DNA from 2 places in the Paenibacillus sp. FSL W7-1279 genome. Region 1 is predicted to be linked to the other one. Evidence: predicted binding sites of a transcription regulator. Region 1 holds the regulator's gene; the other holds the start of a gene.

Region 1 (7,477 bases):
GAAGGAGTGAAACTATGAAAATATTGGAACAGCGTTTTATTATACGCAATGTAAAGACGGTCCAGGAGGATGAACCTTTTGACATTGTCATGGAGAATGGGTTCATAACCGAAATAACGGATGCAAACACGGCCGAGGGTGCCAACAGTTTTGATGGTACAGGTCTATATGTGTCCAGCGGCTGGATCGATATGCATGTCCATGCGGTCGCTAAGCTGGAGCCTTACGGAGATGCCATCGACGAAATCGGCGTTAAGCAAGGGGTTGCCACCATAATCGACGCAGGGAGCTGCGGCGCGGATACGATTGGAGACCTGGCAGCCGAGGTTGCCAGGTCCAAGACGAATGTGTTTGCTTTTCTGAATATTTCGCATATCGGTCTGCAGCGGGTCGACGAGTTGTCCAGTCTGGAATGGATCGATGCCGAGAAGGCAACAAAGGCGGTAAACACGTATCCGGATCTGATCATTGGACTCAAGGCCAGAATTAGTAAAAGTGTCGTCAAGGACAATGGGGTGGAACCGCTTCGACTCGCAAGAAAATTGTCGGATAAAACGTCACTGCCGCTGATGGTACATATCGGGTCAGGGCCACCTCCGATTGAGGAAGTATTGGAGCTGCTTCAGAAAGACGACATTATTACTCATTATTTGAACGGCAAAGCCAACAATTTATTTGATTCGGACGGGAAGCCGATCCCTGCCCTGGTGGAAGCGATAGCTCGCGGCGTCCATCTGGATGTGGGCCATGGAACGGCAAGCTTCTCGTTCTTGGTGGCGGAATATGCCAAGGCCCAAGGGATTAAGCCGGATACGATCAGCACCGATATTTATCGCGGGAATCGCATCCATGGCCCGGTGTACAGTCTGGCTAATGTCATGACGAAGTTCCTGTATCTGGGGTACAGCCTGCAGGAGGTGGTTTCAGCGGTAACGGACCATGCAGCAAGATGGTTGCGCCGTCCGGAGCTTGGCCGAATTCAGGCCGGCGATGCCGCTCACCTGACGCTGTTTGCCCTGCAGCAGGGCGCTATGAGTTTAACGGATTCCGAAGGGGAGACCCGAATCGCTGATCGATATATCGAAGCCAGAGGAGTGGTTGTCAATGGATCATTCATTACATGCTAAATACGGGTTGAAACGAGTGGTTAATGCCAGCGGGCGCATGAGTATTCTTGGCGTATCGGCGCCGACGGATACCGTCATGGAAGCGATGCGGATCGGCGGGCAGAGTTACGTGGAAATCGCGGATCTGGTAGATAAGGCGGGCGACTACATGGCGCGCATCCTTGGTTCCGAGGCTGCGGTCGTTGTCAATTCCGCTTCCAGCGGAATCGCGCTTTCCGTGGCTGGAATCGTCACCGAAGGCAATCGCAGACGCAGTGACCGACTGCACCAGGAGCCAATCGCGAAGAACGAGATTATCATGTTTAAGGGACATAATGTTCAGTATGGTGCACCTGTTGAAACGATGGTTTATCTCGGGGGCGGCAAGGTCGTTGAAGTTGGGTATGCCAACGAAGGGCGCAAGGAGCATATCGCAGAAGCGATTAATGAGCGTACAGCCGCTATTTTGTATGTGAAATCCCATCACTGCGTACAGAAAAATATGATTTCGGTGGAAGAAGTGGCAGAAGTGGCCCAGGCACATGGACTTCCGCTGATTATCGATGCTGCTGCCGAAGAGGATATCCAGAAGTATGTGAAATACGGAGACCTGGCGATATACAGCGGATCCAAGGCAATTGAAGGCCCGACCTCCGGCATTGTCGGCGGCAAACGTCAATACGTCGATTGGGTAAAAGCGCAGCTGCATGGTATTGGGCGCAGCATGAAGGTTGGCAAGGAAACGACGTTTGGACTGCTTCAGGCGCTGGATGAGTATATGGTGAAGGAAGATAAGAGTGAGCAGGAGAAAGCAGCACTGGAGGAAATGAAAACCTTATCGAAATTGCCGGGCATTGAGGTGACCATTGTTCAGGATGAAGCGGGAAGGGCGATCTATAGGGGGCGCGTGAAAGTCGATGAAAATGCGGCCGGGGTCAGTGCCAAGTCCATGAACGATCAGCTTCGTGAAGGCGATATTGCTGTGTACACCAGGGATTACGGCGTTCGCCAGGGATATTTTGATATTGATCCTCGCTCGCTTTCCGGGGATGATTTGCAGGTCATTATAACGAGAATACAGCAGATTGCAGGGGGAAACTAAGATGGCAAACATGGAGAAACGTCTTTACAGAAATCGCGCGGCACTGAACGTGCTTGCAGGCAGCATTCAGAATGCAAAGGAAATTTTTGAAGCTTCGGAAGGGCATGTGCTGGTCGGCGTATTGTCCAAAAATTATCCGAATGCACAAGAGGCCGTTATTGCGATGAAGGAGTACGGCGCCGTTATCGAAGATGCGGTATCGATCGGATTGGGTGCCGGCGATAACCGCCAAGCTGCGGTGGTAGCCGAGATTGTAAAAAGCTACCCAGGCACGCATATCAATCAGGTGTTCCCGGCTGTCGGTGCTACACGTGCCAATCTGGATGGCAAAGAAAGCTGGATTAACAGCCTTGTTTCTCCTTCGGGTCAAGTGGGCTACGTGAATATCTCAACCGGACCGGTGAGCGCCGCCGGATCGGACAAAGCCATCGTACCTGTAAAAGCAGCCATCGCGCTGGTGCGCGATATGGGCGGTAACGCACTGAAGTACTTCCCGATGCAGGGCTTGAAGCTGGAGGATGAGTACCGCGCGGTAGCCAAGGCGTGTGCGGAGGAAGGATTCGCGCTTGAACCAACAGGCGGGATTGATAAAGGGAATTTTGAAGCCATCGTGCGCATCGCATTCGAAGCGGGAGTGCAGCAGGTCATCCCGCACGTGTACTCCTCGATTATCGACTCGACAAGCGGAGATACAATCATTAGCGATGTTCAAGAGCTGCATCGCAAGCTAAAAGCGCTGGTTGATCAATATGCCTAAGACGATTGCCGCATATGGCGAAGTGATGATGCGTCTTCAAGTACCGGGATATGCTTCCTTGGCTCAAGAGAGCCATCTGAATTATTCCTTTTCCGGCACGGGGGTAAACATCGCCTCGGCTGTGGCAAGGTTTGGTCATAACGGTTACCTGGTCAGCACGCTGCCGGATAACCCGCTTGGCGAAGCGGCGGTTTCCTACCTGCGCAGGCTTGGCATCGATACTTCGCTCATAAGCCGCGGAGGCAAATATGTTGGCATGTACTTTTTGGAGAATGGCTTTGGTGTCAGACCCGGACGCGTGACCTATACGGACCGGCTGGGCAGCAGCTTTAACACGGCAGAGGATGCCATGTACGATTTCGGTGCGATTGCCCAAAAGATAGACATGATTCATTTTTGCGGTATAACTCTTTCCATGAATGACACGGTACGAGGTCAAATGAAGACACTGGCTCGTGAAGTTAAGGCTAACGGGGGAACCGTTGTGTTCGATTGCAATTATCGTCCCTCTTTATGGGGGACAGACCGCTATGAGTTTGCCAAGCCGCACTATGAGGAAATGCTGTCATTGGCGGATATCGTCTTTATGAATGAGAAGGATGCTATCTATATCCTTGGTATGGAGACGACCCGGGAGGATCGGAACGAACAGCTGCAGGAGTTGATTCCGAAGGTGGCAGCGAAGTATAATATTACGGTTGCGTCGGGTACCCACCGCAAGATCAACGGGGATAACACCCATTCCCTGCAAGGCTATCTCTACACGGATGGAGCGTTTCATTTTTCCAAAACGTTGACGTTTTCCGTTCATGATCGTATCGGCGCGGGTGATGCTTACGCCAGCGGGGTGATTCACGGGATCTCGGAGGGTTATGAACCGAATCGGACGGTTGATTTTGCCGCAGCTGCGGCGATGCTTGCCCATACCGTAACAGGGGATACGCCGACGGCGAACGAACGCGAAGTGCTTCAGGCAATGAGTCATCATATGTCTGACGTGGAAAGGTAGGAGAAGCATGTCGATCACGCGGAAGAACGGTCCGCTATACTTGCAAATCAAGAAGATCATAAAAGATCGGATTCTGCATGGGGAATATCCACTCGGCTCCCATATTCCTTCCGAGCCGCAGCTGGAGCAGGAATTTAACGTTAGCAAAATGACGGTCCGCAATGCGATCCAGGAGTTGTATCAGGAAGGATATGTAGAGAAGCGGAGCGGGGTAGGAACGATTGTGACCCGGAATACTTCCTTCTCCAAGCTTTCCAAAGGCAAGCTGTTTACCGAGATTCTGGTCGAAGAAGGACACCAGATTCGGAAGCGTCACCTGAAGACGGAATGGGTGCTTAATGAGCCGGATAGCGAACTGTTCTTAAAATTCGGGGAGCGGTGCCTGCTTATTGAACGATTGTATTTACTGGACGGGAGTCCTTTTATTTACTATACTCACTACGTGTCATCCCAAGTGGATATGGGTGAAGAGTTCGGTTCCACCGAACTACCGTCTCTCTATGACCGCATCGAGGAAAGTCAAATTACGCTTGAGAATTTCCGCGACCGTTTCCTGGCAACCGTGGCAAATGAAGAGACTGCCTCCTTGCTTGAAGTAAGTGTAGGCTCTCCGTTACTGAAGCGGCTCAGAACCTCTTATGACGGGACAGGGAGCATCATTGAATACAGCATCGGTTATTATAATACGGAGCTGCAGCACTACTTGATCAGTTATGACGCTTAAAGCTTGACACGATACAGGATTATGATATGGAGAAGTGGCCTTGTAACCGGTTTTCACCGGTATGGAGGCTGCTTCTTTTTTTGCTGCCCTTTGTATGAATTGTTCTTGAAGAAGAGGCTATAAGCGATCAAAGAACTGGGTACAATAAGAATAAAGGCAAAGCGCGATAAATTGAGAAGTACCTCTTGGCAAAATGAAAAAATGTGCTATAATGAGATCAAAGTCAAAGAAAGTCAAAGTCAACGAGAGGGTTCGCTGGTTTTGATTAAGGTTAAAATTAACGTATAAGCAAGGCTCTGTGCGGACGTGTAAGATCACTATCCGTCTTAACGTTTCAAACAGTGGAGGATGAACAGACCAATGCGTAATATCTCTGATATTATCGAACAATACCTGAAGAGCATACTGCAGGAAAGTCCGGAGGGTACCGTTGAAATTCAACGCAACGATCTGGCGGAGCAATTTTCTTGCGTTCCTTCCCAGATTAACTACGTGATCAGTACACGGTTTACGCTGGAGAAGGGCTTTCTTGTCGAGAGCAAGCGCGGCGGGGGCGGGTACATACGCATCCAACGTATCGAGCTTCCCCAGCATACTGCACTCCAGCAGCATCTTCATCATACCATTGGCAGCATGATTGACCAGACGGTGGCTGAAGGATTGATTTACCAGCTGGAGGAGTCCCGTTTTTTAACGAAGCGGGAGGCCAGCGTGATGCGGGCCGCCATTTCACGGGAGTGCCTGAATGTGAAGCTTCCTTATCGGGATGAGCTGCGTGCAAGGATTATGAAGGCGATGCTTATTTCTTTATTAGGTAAGTGAGTCTGTGTAAGGGGGCATCGGATTATGATATGCCAAGAATGCGGTAAACGGCCGGCGACACTTCATTTCACCAAAATTGTGAACGGGGAGAAAACGGAGTTTCATTTTTGTGAAACCTGTGCCCGCGAAAAAGGGGAATTGATCCCCGGCACGTCGAATGGTTTTTCTATACACAGTTTGCTGTCAGGTCTTCTGGATCTGGATCCTTCAGGCAAGGGCCAGAGCCCCGGCGCAAAAATGGCCCAGACGCTGCAGTGCGAAGAATGCGGTATGACGTATTCCCAGTTCAGCAAGCTTGGCCGGTTCGGCTGCAGCTCGTGTTATAAATACTTTTCGGATCGATTGGATCCATTGTTTAAGCGAGTCCATGGAGGAACATCCCATGTCGGCAAAGTGCCAAAGCGTACAGGTGGCCGGATTCAGATCAAACGCCAAATTGATGAGCTTAAGAAGGAGCTTCAAATTCGGATCGTGCAGGAGGAGTTTGAAACGGCTGCCGAGATCCGGGACCAAATCCGTGAGCTGGAGCGAAATATGGCTCAGGGATAAGATTGTAAGATTTTGCACTTTAGTAGGAGGAATGCGTGATGTCTAATCTCCGGTTTACCGATTCGGCGCTGAGCGAGTGGATGCGCGGAAACGGTCAGGATTCCGACATTGTCATCAGCACCCGTGTCAGGGTGGCGCGCAATCTGCAGCATCTTCCTTTCCCGCTGCTGGCAACGGATCAGCAGTCAGGAGAAGTGCTAGAGCGCCTGACGAATGTGTTGAAGAATAAGGACGATTTGCAGGATTTCGGGGATTTACATGTAATTAAATTAAGTGAGATTGATGAGCTGGATAAGAAGGTTCTTGTTGAGAAGCATCTGATCAGTCCCAATCTGGCGAATGAATCCCGAAACGGTGCAGTCATCCTTACGGAAGATGAATCCGTCAGCATTATGATCAATGAAGAGGATCACCTGCGCATACAGTGCTTATATCCCGGATTTCAGGTTCGTGAGGCATGGGCACGTGCCACGGCGCTGGATGATGTTTTTGAATCCGAGATCGATTATGCATTTGATGACAAGCGAGGTTATCTTACCAGCTGTCCGACCAATGTCGGAACCGGCCTTCGCGCATCGGTCATGATGCATCTGCCCGCTCTTGTTATGACACAGCAGATTAACCGGATTCTCTCGGCTGTATCGCAGGTAGGTTTGACTGTAAGAGGGATTTACGGCGAAGGCAGCGAAGCATTAGGCAACCTGTTTCAAATCTCGAATCAGATTACGCTCGGTCAAACCGAGACGGAGATCATTGAGAATCTGCACAGCGTTGCCCTGCAAATCATCGAGCATGAGAAGAATGCCAGAGCCCGGCTCTTGGGTGAATCCAAGCTCCGGATTACGGATCGGGTTATGCGCTCCTATGGCATACTGTCCTATGCGGCGGTGATGGATTCCAAGGAAGCGGCCCAGCGTTTGTCCGATGTTCGGCTTGGCGTGGATCTCGGCCTCTTGGAGGGTCCGGAAATCCCGGTCATGAATGAACTGAATGTGAAGACGCAGCCGGGCTTTCTGCAGAAGACCTATGGAGAGGGCATGACTCCTTCCGAACGCGACATGTACAGGGCTAAGCTTATCAGAGAAACATTGGGTAACCATTAAGGATTTATACTCGTTTTACTGTTGGATGACGGTTTAAGCGTCCTATTGCTGACGATACACCGAAATCCGCGAGGTTCAATATATTAATTGAAACGTGGAGGTGCAATACTATGATGTTTGGCAGATTTACGGAACGTGCACAAAAGGTGCTTGCATTGGCTCAGGAAGAAGCGGTACGACTGGGGCACAACAATATCGGCACAGAACATATCCTGCTAGGACTTATTCGTGAAGGAGACGGCATTGCAGCCAAAGCGCTGATCGGACTTGGACTTGGTCTTGAGAAAATTCAGGATGAAGTCGAA
Region 2 (7,477 bases), 940 kb from region 1:
CTGCTCGGAATGGTGTATAACTTCATTCCGTTCATGGTGCTGCCGATTTACGTGGCTCTGGAGCAGATGGATAAGCGTCTGCTGGATGCGGCCAGCGATCTGGGCGCTTCCAGGTGGAAAGCATTCCGGCACATTACCTTGCCGCAGAGCAAATCCGGCATCATGACGGGAGCGGTTCTGGTCTATGTCTCGACATCCGGAATGTTTGTAGTTACGGATATTTTGGGAGGAGCGAAGTCCTCCATGATCAGTAATATCATTCAGCAGCAGTTCCTGGGTGCGCGCAACTGGCCCTTTGGAGCGGCGTTGTCGGTGATCTTTGTGATTACGTCCCTGGTGCTGATCCTGCTCTTTAACCGGGCGATGCAAGCCCGCCATCAACGCGTAGGGGAGGGGAGATAGGTGAAGAAGAAGAATCACCCGCTGCTTGGGATTCACTCTTTCCTTATGATGGCTTTCATCTATGTACCGATCATCATGATCATTATCTATTCCTTTAACAACACGCGGCTCAGCGGCAATTGGGAAGGATTTACATTCGATTGGTATGTGTCTCTATTCGAGAACCGGCATGTGATGGAAGCGCTGATGAACAGTTTAACGGTGGCGGTCATATCGACGATCGTTTCTACCCTGCTCGGAACTGCGGCGGCGCTCTCGCTTCGGACTCTGGGACGCCGAGGTCGCAGCGGCATGAACGGGCTGCTGTATCTGCCGGTCATTATCCCGGATATTATTATGGGGCTGTCGCTGCTGGTATTGTTTAGTCAACTGAATATGCCGCTTGGCAAGACGACGGTGATCATCGCCCATATTACGTTCAGCCTGTCGTATGTGTATGTCGTAGTGACCGCCAGACTGTCGGGCATGGGCAAACAGCTGGATGAGGCGGCCCAGGATTTGGGCGCTACGCCTTGGCAGACGTTCCGGCATGTTACATTGCCGCAGATTGCTCCGGGCATTATCTCCGGCGCCTTGATTGCTTTTACGCTGTCATTGGATGACTTTATGGTTAGCTTTTTTGTCGCTGGCCCCAGCTCAACGACGCTGCCGATCTATATTTACGCTCAAGTGAAGCGCGGCATCTCGCCAGAGATTAACGCGCTGTGTACGCTGCTCATTCTGGTCAGCATCACGCTGATTCTGTTAGCGCAATATATTCTTAACCGCGGCAACGGGGAAAAGAAACATAAAACATTACCGATCTAAATAGGTACTGCTTTTTTCGAAATAAAACATGGAAGTGGAAAGAGAGGAGATATTGAATTGAAAAAATCAAGATGGACCCGCCTGCTGACGGCAGGCATGGTTGCGGTATTGTCTGTAGGACTCTTGGCCGGTTGCGGATCGGATAAGGAGACGCTTCACATTTACAGCTGGGCGGATAACTTTGATCCCGAGGTGCTGAAGGACTTCGAAGAGAAGTTCGACGTAAAGGTAACCTACGACAATTACGCAAACAATGAAGACCTGCTGGCTAAAATCAAGGCTGGCGGCAGTGGGTATGACCTCATTCAGCCGTCCGATTATATGGTCAAAACGATGATTGAATCGGAGCTGCTTGAGCCGCTTGACATGAATAATATCCCGAACTTCGTCAGTCTTACGGATACTTTCAAAGATCCTTCTTATGACCCGGGCAATAAATATTCAATTGTCTACACGTCCGGTGTAACGGGAATTGCATATAACAAGAAGTATGTGAAGGATGAGATCAACAGCTGGGAAGATCTCTGGAACCCGGAATACAAGGGTAAAGTCCTGCTTCTGGACGACAACCGTGAAATGATCGGCATGGCGCTGAAGAAGCAAGGAAAGTCCAACAGCAGCACAGATGAAGCGGAAATCACCGCAGCTGCGGATGAGCTGAAGACCCTGCTCCCGAATGTGCTAGCGTTTGATACGGATAACATCAAGCAGAAGATGATCCAAGAAGAAGGCTGGATTGCTACGGTATGGTCCGGAGATGCCGCCTTTATTGCTGCGGAGAATCCGGATGTGGCGTATGTCGTGCCAGAAGAAGGGGCTACCATCTTCTCTGATAACTACGCGATTCCTAAGGGTGCCAAGAATAAAGAGCTGGCCGAGAAATTCATCAATTTCATGATGGAGCCTGAGGTCAGCGCCAAAAACTATGAATTTATCGGATACAGCAATCCGAACACCAAAGCGATGGAATTCCATAGCGAGGAATACCGCGCCAATACGATGATCAACCTGACAGATGAAGAGCTGGGCCGTACCGAATGGCTGGATAATGTCGGTGACTCGCTCTCGATCTATGATCGTTTATGGACCGAACTGAAGAGCGGTCGTTAATTATAGGGCTTGCATTTTCATATTTTTGTAATAAAAAGAGTCTGTCCCATTGGGGGCAGGCTCTTTTTTGTTTGTAAATAATAGTCCCTTAGTCCCGGGATAGGAAGAAATAGCCGATTTATACGAATCAAACCACAACTTCGGGGCCCGTTTCGTTGTTATATATAAAGGAGGACGCAAATAACTTAAACCAGGTTTCTATACGTTTAATCAGGAAAAGGAGAAAGCGGCTTGAGCGATGTGATGGGTATGTTTTTGATTGCATTGGTAGTTGCCGGGGTTGCAGCCGTTTTATTTCTGAACATCTTCAGGAAAAGCGCGCTGCATCTGCTGTTATTGAGTGTTCACAGTGCGCTTGTGGGAATCGGACTACTTCTATTAAGTTATGCAGCCCAGGGAAGGAAGTCTTGCTGTTTATGGGTACATGCGCTCTCTTGTTCGGTGTATTTCTAAGCGTAAAAGCATTCACTCAGAAAGACTTGGCGAACATATAGGTCCTATGGCCTGGAATCAAAATTGTCATTGACTTTGTTACCAATACATTGAAAGCTTTCCTTATAATGATTAAGGGTAATAGATTAACAACTAACGGAAACTTAATTTAACAAAGGTGGAATTCTGATATGAATCCTAAATTACGTGTATGTGCATCATTAATTGCAACTAGCGTCCTGCTTGGCGGTCTGGGTTTGAGCGGACAGGTCATCGATGCAAGTGCCGCTAAGGCACCCGTTTCCGCCAGCCAAAAATCGTCGAAGAATGAAGTCGTACTGAAATGGAATGGCAAGACCCTGTCACAGAAAGGTCTCGTGCTGCACGGGGTAACTTATGTGCCGGCAACCGCTTTGCGGGACGGCCTGGGAATGCCTCTTAAATATGATGCAAAAAAACGTACGTATACACTGGGTAACGGTTATAACAAACTGAGTGCCATCGTATATGATTCAACTGAAATTGGTATTCTGGTGAACGGTTCGTATGCCGGCGAGCCTGGGGGACAGATCATTAATGGTCGTCTGTATGTGCCATTCAAAACGATCAGCGAATACATGGGTGTTCAGGGACAATGGAACCCTTCCTTGAAAACACTCAGCATGACACAAAAGAAACAGAACGACATTACGATCAAATCGGCTGCGCTGAAGAAAAAGATTCAGGGCGTGGATGCCGTTGTGAACTATCCTGTAATCAGCGGACTCGCAAATGCGGAGGCGCAAGCCGAGATCAATCAAGTGCTGAAAGAAAATGCGTCCGGCGTAATCACCCGTGCCGAAGGGAATGCTGAGGAATTCCCGCCGTCGGAATCCAGTTTCCCTTATGAATTTAGCGGTGACTTCGTGGTCCATTATAACCAGAACGATATCCTGAGCATTACGGCATACGATTATTCCTACACGGGTGGCGCTCATGGCATGACCTTCCGTAAAAGCTTCACGTTCTCCTTGAAGGATGGCAAGAAAATGCAGCTGGGCGATTTCATCAACCTGCAGGGCAAGAACAAACAGAAGCTGAACAACCTTGTGCTGAACAAGCTGAAGAAAGAGGGGGGCTACCTCAGCGGATTTGAAGGCGTGCCTGCCGATGCGGACTTCTACGTGAAAGATAACGCTGCGGTGCTGTACTTCCAACTTTATGAGTACACCGCATATGCTTATGGATTTCCGGAGTTTGAGCTGAAGCTGAAAGAGTGGAAGTAAGAGTATACGGTAGCGGTTTGTGTAAACTGCAATCATTTATTTTCATACTATAGCTTGCCTAGAAACATGATGTTGTCCTGATGTAACACTGTATTGGAACGAGTTACGAAAATCCCTTGATCATGGAACGTGGAGAGTGTATTCTCCTTTCCTGCGATCAAGGGGTTTTTCGTTTATCTAGAGACTTGCCTGGATGATAACTTGCACGTCTTGTACATCTGCACACTGCTTCTGCTCCCTGTGCACGCGTGGTCCGTGGCAAGCAAGCCGTTCGTTGAAATGGCCACCCTGCACGGGTCTTCTTTTATTTTCCCTCCCCACAAGTTAAGGCAGGCCTTTTAGGAGGGGGATGCTCTTGAGCTAGTCTTTAAGTTTTTATAGATAAGGTCAGGTCGTACCAAAGTGAGAGTATCCTCGGAGGAGCAAAGCGTTCGCCTTTGAAATCGGGAAACCTCCCTATCCATTCATTCAAGTTTCCCGAGTTCAACAGCGACCGGAGGGGATACTCTCACTATTCAGTACTCGAAGTTTTCAATGATCCAGAGGATAAGAAAGGGCAGGCACCGGATAACGGCGCCTGCCCTTTACTTTATTTCTTTTATAAGCCTTGCGGTGGTGTATTCTCTAATACTTGATCAATCAGACCGTATTCTTTGGCTTCGTCAGCCGTCATGAAGTAGTCACGATCGGTATCCTTCTCAATGCGCTCCAGCGGTTGGCCCGTGCGATCGGACAGGATGCGGTTCAGCTTGTCGCGCATTTTGAGGATGCGGCGAGCACGGATCTCAATATCCGTGGCTTGACCTTGTGCGCCGCCGAGCGGCTGGTGAATCATAATCTCGCTGTTAGGCAGACCGTAGCGTTTGCCTTTAGCGCCTGCGTTGAGCAGGAATGCGCCCATGGAAGCAGCCATGCCGACACAGATCGTCGAAACGTCCGGCTTAATGAACTGCATCGTATCGAATATCGCCATACCTGCGGTAATGGAACCGCCAGGACTGTTGATGTAAAGATGAATATCCTTCTCAGGATCCTCAGCCGACAAGAACAGCATTTGGGCAATGATGGAATTGGCGACCACGTCATTTACGTCGGAGCCGAGGAAGATAATGCGGTCTTTCAGCAATCTGGAATAGATGTCGTACGCCCGCTCACCGCGGTTGCTTTGTTCAACGACCATAGGTATAAAACTCACGTGGAAAACCTCCTCTTAAGTACCTCATATAAATACTGTTACCGTATTACCCACATGATAAACAATTTAAATCAAAAAGTCAAAGATAGTCAAACTATTGGGTAAAAAAAAGAGCCGTCATGGGCGCTTTAGGGTAATCAGTATAGAAAATAAAAGTTATAATGGCGCGCCCGCGAGGAATCGAACCTCGATCTCAGGCTCCGGAGGCCTACGTCATATCCATTGGACCACGGGCGCAAAAAAAATTAGCAACGAAGTTGATTATACCGCATCTATTTAAAAAATACAATAGCAGACAAAACTTTGTTCCTATTATATAGACGAGCCAGTACTTGGCCATAATGTATAAGAATGCCCGGGGCAGAGAAATATACTTTCGGACACTTGCAACCGGCATAATTATTGGTTAGAATAAAGGTGGGACTTAAAAAGTTCAACTGGGACATTTTACGACCAGATAGAGGAGAGCCGAGACGAAGTTTGCAGGAGTGGAATGCATGCGTAACCTATTAGAAATACAAGAGCAGCTTCTGCCGGATCTGATGGACACTCTTAAACGAAGGTATACCATCCTTCATCAGATCAAGTTGTCCGGAATTGTTGGCCGAAGAACATTGGCTTCATCACTCTCGATGACCGAGCGTGTTCTCAGAGCAGAGACTGATCTTCTGAAAGCGCAGGGGCTGATCGAGATTGAAACGCTTGGCATGCGCATCAGCAGCTCAGGGATATGCTTGCTGGAGGAGCTGGAGCCGGTCATGAATGAGTTATTCGGACTGGTTGAACTGGAAGAGAAGATTCGTCAGGCTTACGGGCTTCGTAAAGTGGTCATTATTCCCGGTGACAGCGAGTCATCTCCGGAAGTCAAACGTGAGCTTGGCCGGGCCGGAGCAAGAACGCTGCTAAGCTTTGTCCAAGATGGAGATACGATTGCCGTAACCGGCGGCTCCACGCTCGCCGAAGTGGCCGAGCAGATGTCCTCTTTGCCAGGCGGCGAACCGCTGACAAGCACTTGGTTTGTGCCAGCGCGGGGCGGTCTTGGGGAGAGCGTGGAGATTCAAGCGAACACCATTGCTTCCAAGATGGCAAAGCGCGTTGGAGCTGAGTACCGATTGCTTCACGTACCGGATCTGCTAAGCGAGGATGCCTATCAGTCTCTGGTGCAGGATCAGCATATCCAGGAGATCGTGGATGTGATCAGGCGCTGCCGTGTCATTATTCACGGCATCGGAGATGCCATGGAGATGGCAAGAAGGCGCAAGCTGGATGAAAACTCTATTCAGAACTTGCAGGCAGATGGCGCGATTGCGGAATCCTTCGGCTACTACTTCAGTGAAGATGGTGAAGTTGTCCACAAAATGCTTACTCTCGGGCTGCGGCTTGAGGATATTATGCGGACAGAGACGATCATCGGCATTGCTGGGGGTCAAGGCAAGGGCAAGGCGATTCATGCGGTGCTGAAATTCGGACATGAGGATATTCTCGTTACCGATGAAGCCGCGGCACTGGAAGTCGAGAAGGAGATTGACGCCGGGATTTGAACCCACGGGCGTGCACACTGATTTTTCCTTATTGTTGTCTTGATTGGCTTAACGGCCAATCTTGAATATATAAATTTTACAAATATGGAGGGAACTACTCATGGTTAAAGTAGGTATTAACGGTTTTGGACGTATTGGACGTAACGTGTTCCGCGCTGCGCTGAACAACAGCGAAGTTGAAATCGTGGCAATCAACGATTTGACGGACGTAAGCACGCTGGCACACCTTTTGAAATATGACACAACTCACGGAAGACTTAATGCAACGGTTGAAGCTAAAGAAGGCGCACTCGTTGTAAACGGCCGTGAAGTAAAAGTATTCGCTGAGCGTAACCCTGAAGCATTGCCTTGGGCTGAGCACGGCGTTGAAATCGTTGTAGAATCCACTGGTATTTTCACAGCGAAAGACAAAGCTTCCGCTCACTTGAAAGGCGGCGCTAAGAAAGTTATCATCTCCGCTCCAGCAACTGACGAAGATATCACGATCGTTATGGGCGTTAACGAAGACAAATACGATGCAGCTAACCATACTGTAATCTCCAATGCTTCTTGTACAACAAACTGCTTGGCTCCTTTTGCTAAAGTTCTTGACGAGAAATTCGGTATCGTTAAGGGTATGATGACTACGGTTCACTCCTACACGAATGACCAGCAAGTGCTTGATCTTCCGCACAAAGATCTGCGTCGTGCTCGTGCAGCTGCTGAAAACATCATTCCATCCACAA

What was found. The regulator CtsR, encoded in region 1, represses protease genes until heat stress. The targets are predictions, from matches to a motif close to ATGGTCAATAAAGGTCAAACA.
Region 2: a site for CtsR is predicted at 5,287-5,307, ahead of clpP (ATP-dependent Clp endopeptidase proteolytic subunit ClpP). Genes of this name have one in related genera too.

What each region holds. Positions count from the first base shown of each region.
Region 1 covers NZ_CP150215.1:6,784,239-6,791,715, reverse strand. The annotation lists gene MKY82_RS30955 (amidohydrolase/deacetylase family metallohydrolase) at 24-1,127, shown strand; gene MKY82_RS30950 (DgaE family pyridoxal phosphate-dependent ammonia lyase) at 1,105-2,208, shown strand; gene MKY82_RS30945 (KDGP aldolase family protein) at 2,210-2,965, shown strand; gene MKY82_RS30940 (sugar kinase) at 2,958-3,974, shown strand; gene MKY82_RS30935 (GntR family transcriptional regulator) at 3,982-4,698, shown strand; gene MKY82_RS30930 (CtsR family transcriptional regulator) at 5,059-5,520, shown strand; gene MKY82_RS30925 (UvrB/UvrC motif-containing protein) at 5,545-6,069, shown strand; gene MKY82_RS30920 (protein arginine kinase) at 6,108-7,172, shown strand; gene clpC (ATP-dependent protease ATP-binding subunit ClpC) at 7,283-7,477, shown strand, end outside.
Region 2 covers NZ_CP150215.1:226,814-234,290, forward strand. The annotation lists gene MKY82_RS01100 (ABC transporter permease) at 1-402, shown strand, start outside; gene MKY82_RS01105 (ABC transporter permease) at 403-1,209, shown strand; gene MKY82_RS01110 (spermidine/putrescine ABC transporter substrate-binding protein) at 1,267-2,319, shown strand; gene MKY82_RS01115 (hypothetical protein) at 2,551-2,772, shown strand; gene MKY82_RS01120 (DUF4163 domain-containing protein) at 2,943-4,016, shown strand; gene clpP (ATP-dependent Clp endopeptidase proteolytic subunit ClpP) at 4,615-5,211, opposite strand; tRNA gene MKY82_RS01130 (tRNA-Arg) at 5,374-5,448, opposite strand; gene MKY82_RS01135 (sugar-binding domain-containing protein) at 5,709-6,752, shown strand; gene gap (type I glyceraldehyde-3-phosphate dehydrogenase) at 6,853-7,477, shown strand, end outside.